3 regions of the Mesorhizobium sp. NZP2234 genome follow, and region 1 is predicted to be linked to each of the others. Evidence: predicted binding sites of a transcription regulator. Region 1 holds the regulator's gene; each other region holds the start of a gene.
The links. The regulator PhoB, encoded in region 1, activates phosphate uptake and scavenging genes when phosphate is short. The targets are predictions, from matches to a motif close to TGTCATNNANCTGTCAT.
Positions count from the first base shown of each region.

Region 2: a site for PhoB is predicted at 1,002-1,018, ahead of phnF (phosphonate metabolism transcriptional regulator PhnF). Genes of this name have one in related genera too.
Region 3: a site for PhoB is predicted at 838-854, ahead of EB230_RS24475 (LTA synthase family protein). Genes of this name have one in related genera too.

Region 1 is NZ_CP033364.1:1,586,524-1,588,790, reverse strand. It holds gene EB230_RS07790 (ROK family protein) at 1-684, shown strand, start outside; gene phoB (phosphate regulon transcriptional regulator PhoB) at 881-1,570, opposite strand; gene phoU (phosphate signaling complex protein PhoU) at 1,590-2,267, opposite strand, start outside.
Region 2 is NZ_CP033364.1:1,879,881-1,882,147, reverse strand. It holds gene EB230_RS09235 (zinc-binding alcohol dehydrogenase family protein) at 1-212, shown strand, start outside; gene phnF (phosphonate metabolism transcriptional regulator PhnF) at 228-977, opposite strand; gene phnG (phosphonate C-P lyase system protein PhnG) at 1,098-1,559, shown strand; gene phnH (phosphonate C-P lyase system protein PhnH) at 1,559-2,170, shown strand; gene EB230_RS09215 (carbon-phosphorus lyase complex subunit PhnI) at 2,173-2,267, shown strand, end outside.
Region 3 is NZ_CP033364.1:4,931,707-4,933,973, forward strand. It holds gene fabD (ACP S-malonyltransferase) at 1-616, opposite strand, end outside; gene EB230_RS24475 (LTA synthase family protein) at 893-2,267, shown strand, end outside.

The sequences.
Region 1 (2,267 bases):
ATCCCGGCCACCATGGAGAACGACTGCAACATGATGGCCGTGGCGCTGCGCTGGCGCGACCCCGAACGCTACCGCGACGACTTCATCGCCATCCTTTTGTCGCACGGCATCGGCATGGGCCTGGTGCTGAAGGGCGAGTTGTTCACCGGCACCCATTCGTCGGGCGGCGAGTTCGGCCACATGATCCATCGGCCAGGCGGCGCGCTCTGCCGATGCGGGCGGCGCGGGTGCGTCGAGGCTTATGCCGGCAACTACGCCATCTGGCGCAATGCCAGGCAGCTTGGCGAGGACACCGAGCCGGTCGCCGATGTCAGCGATGCGCAGATGCGGGCGCTCGCCGCCACGGCACGTGAACGGGCCGGGCCCGAGCGCGAAGCCTATCGCAAGGCCGGGGAAGCACTGGGTTACGGCCTCGGCAGCCTGTTCGCGCTGATCGATCCCGCCCCCGTGGCCATGGTCGGCGTCAGCGCCGCCGCCTTCGACCTGATCGAGCCGGCATTGCGCGAGGCGATCGCCCAGACCGCTGGCGGCCAGCACTCGAAATCGATTTCGTTCGACACCGAACCGAACGAGCTGCCCCTGATCCGCGAGGGCTGTGCCATGCGCGCACTGACCTTCGTCGATCAGGAAATCTTCGCGCCGGGCGTGCAGGCGAGAGGGAGTGCTGGGAAGAATGTGGCTTGAGCGAACGCCTGTGCCGATCCCACAGATCAGCGCTGGAGATTGGCCGAGCCCCCTCGAGGTCGTCATCCCTGGGCGGAGCAGGAGCGAAGCTCCGTCGCGGAGACCCTGGGATGACGAAGCCATAAGCTCTGAGCCAACACCAAATGCGTTCTATCCGGGAGCGGATGCAACCCGTCAACGCTTCCGCGCCAAGGACCTAATCCTCACGGATCGCGTAGCCTGCCCCACGGATGGTGCGGATGACGTCGGGCATGCGGCCATTGTTGACCGCCTTGCGCAGGCGGCCGACATGCACATCCACGGTGCGCTCGTCGATATAGATCGTCTCACCCCAGACATTGTCGAGCAGTTGGCTGCGCGAGAACACGCGGCCGGGATGGCGCATCATGAATTCCAGAAGGCGGAATTCGGTCGGCCCAAGCCGGATCTCGCTCTTCTTGCGGTAGACCCGGTGCGATTCACGGTCGAGCACGATGTCGCCGACCTTGAGCACGCTGGACAGCACTTCCGGCTTGGCGCGGCGCAGCAGCGCCTTGACGCGGGCCATGAATTCCGGCGTCGAGAACGGCTTGACCAGATAGTCGTCAGCACCGGTCGAAAGGCCGCGCACGCGGTCGCTCTCCTCGCCGCGCGCCGTCAGCATGATGATCGGCAGCCGTTCGGTCTCGGGCCGCATGCGCAGGCGCCGACAGAGTTCGATGCCGGACACCGCCGGCACCATCCAGTCGAGCACCAGAAGGTCGGGCACGTTCTCCTGCAGGCGGATTTCAGCCTCGTCGCCGCGCGGCACCACCTCGACCTGGTAGCCTTCGGATTCAAGATTGTAACGGAGCAGCACTCCCAGCGGCTCCTCATCCTCCACCACCATAATGCGTGGCGCGATCATCGATTGGTCACCTCTTGCGTCAAGCCGCCGGCGCCGACATCGCCGTCTCGTCCTGTTTGGGGCGGTTGGCGGGCAGTTGCGTGCCGGTCAGGACATAGTACGCGTTCTCGGCGATGTTGGTCACATGGTCGCCGATGCGTTCGAGATTCTTGGCGCAGAACAACAGATGCGTGCAAGCGGTGATGTTGCGCGGATCTTCCATCATGTAGGTCAGGAGTTCGCGGAACACCGACGTGTATTTGACGTCGATGCGTTCGTCGTCGGCGCGCAGCTTCGCAAGCGCGGCGGCATCGCGCGCCGCATACTCCTCGATCACGCCCTGCACCTGGATCAGCACCAGTTGCGCCATGGCGTCGATGGAATGCGACAGGTCGCGCGGCGTTGCGGCGAGACCGACGGTGCCGACGCGCTTGGCGATGTTCTTGGCAAGGTCGCCAATGCGTTCGAGGTCGCCGGCCATGCGGATCGACCCGACGACATGGCGCAGATCGTCGGCCATCGGCTGGCGCTTGGCGATCAGCGTGATGGCGCGATCGTCGAGTTCGCGCTGGCGTGCATCCATGATGGCGTCGTCGGAGACCACGCGCTGTGCCAGCGCATTGTCGGAATTCAACAGCGCCTTGGTGGCACCGCCGACCATCGAGCCGGCGAGATCGCCCATGTCGCTGATCAGCCTGCTGATCTGTCCGAGATCCTC
Region 2 (2,267 bases), 290 kb from region 1:
CTGAATTTCACAAGCGTGAAATGACGCTGATCGGCAGCCGCAACGCCTTGCGCGCCGACTTCGACCATGTCGCTGCCTCGATCCGCAATGGTGCCGTGCCATTGGCCAAGCTCGTCACACACCGCACCACACTCGGCGGCACCCCGCGCGATCTCGCCCGCTGGGCGCACGAGAAATCCGGCCTGATCAAGGCTATGATCGAGGTGGGGTAGCCCGCCGCCGTCGACTCACAGCGCCGACAGCTTCAACTCCACCCTCTCGGCCGGAAACCGCGATTCGGAAAACTGGATCGGCTGGCCGTCCGGGGTGACGTTGACGGCCACCGTGACCAGCACGATAGCGCCCGGTTGCAGGTCCAGGTCGGCAAGATCGGCGGCATCGGCATGGCGCGCCGACAGCACGGTCGATTGCCGGAGATAATCGTCTATCCCGAAACGAGCCAGCGACGCGGTGACAGACCCGGTCTCGGCCATCACCCTGTCGATGCCGGCGAAACGTCTGCCATCGAACCAGCCGGCAGCACGCGACACCGCCCGTCCATCGGCTTCACCGCGTGTCTCGAGCCGGATCACCTCGGCACCCCTGGCCAACCCAAGACCCTCGGCGACACGCTGGCTTGCGGGCTCGACCGATGAAGCGAGCAGCACGATATGCCGTTCCGATGTCTGCCCCTGCAGGCCTGTTGAAAAGCGCGTGCGCGCGCCGATCGGATAGGACAGCCGCTTGCGCGACAAGACGAAGGTGCCGCGCCCTTGCTCGGCCCGCAGCACCCCTTCCTGCACGAGCGTTGATATGGCGCTGCGCACCGTGTGACGGTTGACGCCATAGCGCTCGGCGAGCGCCACCTCCGGCGGCAGCGCGGCATTCTCGGCGAAATCCCCGGCGGCGATCGCCTGCAGGATCCTGTCGGCAATCTGGCGCCACAGCGAGACGCCGCTGCGCCGTTCGATACTGTCGGCTTCCTGTCGTCCGGTCATGAATTTGCCCCGCCCTTCATCGCCTGTCATCCACGCGTCATGGACTCGCGTTAGGTAATATGTATAATTTGTATAGTTGTCTATATCAATAGACAAATTTGGCAAAGAGGAATGCTGCTGATGCGAGGACAGGAAGCCCGCGACCAGGCCGAGCGCAAGGCCGCCATGGCGACTTTGGCGCAATCGAGCGGCGACGACATCGTCCGGCTCTGGAACGAGGCCGGCCTGCCCTCGCAGGCCGAACTGCTGCGTGGCCCCGAGACCGGCCTGGTGACGCTGCGCGGCCGTATCGGCGGCGGCGGTGCGCCCTTCAATGTCGGCGAGGCGACCGTCACCCGCGCCACCGTCCGGTTGCCGTCCGGTCAGGTCGGCCATTGCTACGCGCTTGGTCGCGACAAGCAGAAGGCAAGGCTGGCGGCAATAGCCGACGCGCTGTGGCAGGACCCTGCCAGCCGCGCCGAAGTCGAGACCAGGCTGATTGCGCCTCTGAGGTCGGCGCTTGCCGCTGCCAACGAAAAACGCCGCGCCGAGACGGCGGCAACGAAGGTGGATTTCTTCACCATGGTTCGCGGAGAGGACTGATGGATATCGCAGCACAATCGATCGAGGGCGGCTTCGCCGATCCGGTGTTCAACGCCCAGACCGTGTTCCGCGCAATCATGGATGCGATGGCGCGGCCAGGCAGCGTGCAGGCTTTGCCTGTCCTGGCCCGTCCGCCGGCGCCGCTCTCGGCAACGTCAGGCGCGGTGGCACTGGCGCTGTGCGACAACGACACGCCGCTCTGGCTCGACCCGGCCCTTCACACCTCCTCCGCGATCGGCTCCTGGCTTGGTTTCCACACCGGCGCGCCGCTCGCCAACACGCCGGCCGACGCGCATTTCGCGTTTGTCGCAACACCGGCCGAGATGATGGCGCTCGACGGCTTTGCGCAAGGCACGCAAGATTATCCCGACAGATCGACCACACTGATCCTCCAGGTCAGCGACCTCGCTTCAGGTGCGCCGCTCTTGCTTGAAGGCCCCGGCATCGAAACCAGCGCCGTGATCGCGCCGGCACAGATGCCGCGTCATTTCATCGAGCAGTGGAAGCAGAACAACAAGCGCTTTCCGCGCGGCGTCGACATCATCCTCGCCACATCGCAAGGCATAGCCTGCCTTCCGCGCACGACGCGTATCAAGACGATGGAGGCTTGAAGATGTATGTCGCGGTAAAGGGCGGCGAGGCCGCAATCGCCAATGCCCACAGCCTTCTCGCCGACCGCCGGCGCGGCGACCGTTCGGTGCCCGCCCT
Region 3 (2,267 bases), 3.3 Mb from region 1:
AATGGAAGGGCGCCGAGACCTGCAGCATCAGCGCCCGCTTGGCGCCCTTTTCGGTGCACAGTTTCGCCGCCAGCTCGACCGCGGCCTTGGCGCCGGAGATGACCAGCTGGCCGCCGCCATTGTCATTGGCGATCTGACAGACCTTGCCGGAGCCTTGCGCGGCCTCGGTGCAAGCGGCTTCGACATCCTCCTGCTCGAGTCCGATGATCGCCGCCATGGCGCCCTCGCCGGCCGGCACCGCCGCCTGCATGGCGTTGCCACGAATGCGCAGCAGGCGGGCGGCATCGGCGACGGAAACAAAGCCGGCGGCGGCAAGGGCCGAATACTCGCCCAGCGAATGGCCGGCGACATAGGCGACCTTGCCCTTCAGCGAGAAACCGCGCGCTTCCAGCGCCCTCACGGCGGCCAGCGAAACCGCCATCAGTGCCGGCTGCGCATTGGCGGTCAGCGTCAACGTCTGTTCCGGACCTTCCCAGATCAGCTTCGACAGGTTTTCGCCGAGCGCGTCGTCGACTTCCTGGAAGATCCTGCGCGCCTCCGGAAAGGCATCGGCAAGATCCTTGCCCATTCCGACAGCCTGGCTGCCTTGTCCCGGAAAGGTGAATGCGACGGCCATGCTAGGGCTCCCGAAGACTGATGTGCTTATCTGATACGCGAATTTTTCCTGCCTGTGGCGCAAGGCAGCCCGCCAAGTCAAGCCCGCTTCGACCCGTGCCCAGACCCGAACCATGCGCCGAGTGCCTGTTCCGAAAGGGTTTTTGGCGATCACTCCTGATGAAAACCGCTCACGAATCGTTCGCTGGCTCTTCTTATTTTCGCCACAGGCGCTAGCTTTGCGTGACAATTATATGACAATCGCGTGACTTGGGTTGTCGCCGGGTGGGAAGTTAAAGTGGCAAAGAGTTCGAAACGCGCCGGTAAAGCCGCGCCTCAGTTCCTGGAAGACGATCCGTCCACCGGCTATCTGCCGGGCCGGAGATGGCCGGTTGTCCGTTACGGATTGATCAGCCTGGCGATCTCAACCATCCTGGTGTTCGCCATCGAATGGATCGTGCGCGGTGACTTTGCCGGCACCGTCTTCTTCTTCCTGCAGCCGCTCAAGCCGGGCTGGACGACCATCGTCGTGTTCGCGCTGATCCTGATCGGCCTCGACGCCGTGCTCGGCCGCAGCCACCAGAGCCTGATGATCGTCGCGCCATTGACGCTCTCGCTGGCCTTTGTCGGCCACCAGAAGTCGCACTATCTCGGCGATCCGCTCTACCCGACGGATTTCCTCTACGCCCGCCAGATCTTCGCCCTGTTGCCGCTCCTGGTGCGTGAACGGCCGATGACCGCGCTCGCCATGGTCGTCGGCATCGTCGCCGGCCTGTCGCTGCTCGTCTATGGCTGGCGGCAGTGGCGCCGCAAGGTTCCCGCGCTCAGCCACAAGGGTCGCCTTGCCCGGCTGACGCTGGCGGTGCCGCTGCTCGCCTTCTTCGTCTCGATCATGGACTATGCCACCTTCTCATGGACCAGGGATCGGCTGCAGATCATCCCGATCATGTGGGACCAGAAGGAAAACTACGCCTCCAACGGCTTTGCACTAGCCTTCGCGCTCAACGTGCCGATGGCCCATGTCTCGGCACCCCCGGGCTATACGGAAAAGGCGATCGCGGCGATCGACCGGCCGCAGATAACGGCCTCGGTGCCCGATGAAAGGCCAGACATCATTGTCGTCATGAGCGAATCCTTCTGGGATCCGACCAAGCTGCCCGGCGTCACCATCACACCGGATCCCATCCCCACCGTGCGGGCATTGCGTTCCGGTTCGATGTTCTCGCCTGAATTCGGCGGCATGACGGCAAATATCGAATTCGAGGCGCTGACCGGTTTTTCCAACGCTTTCCTGCCGGCCGGCAGCATCCCCTACCAGCAATATGTGCGCACGCCGACACCATCGATGGCGACCTTCCTGAAGAGCGAGGGCTACCGGGCGCGCGCCATCCATCCGGGCACCAACTGGTTCTGGAACCGTGGCGCGGTGTACGCCGATTTCGGCTTCAACGATTTCAAGTCGGAAGAGACGCTGCCGCCCATGGAAAAGCGCGGACCGCTGGCATCGGATGCGGCGATGACGGATGAGATCATCCGGGAAGCCGACGCAAGTGACGATCCGGTGTTCTTCTTCGCGGTCAGCCTGCAGAACCATGGCCCCTATGAACCGAACCGCTATTACAACCCGACCCACGCCGTGCAGGCGCCGATCAGCCAGTGGGCGCGCGATTCGC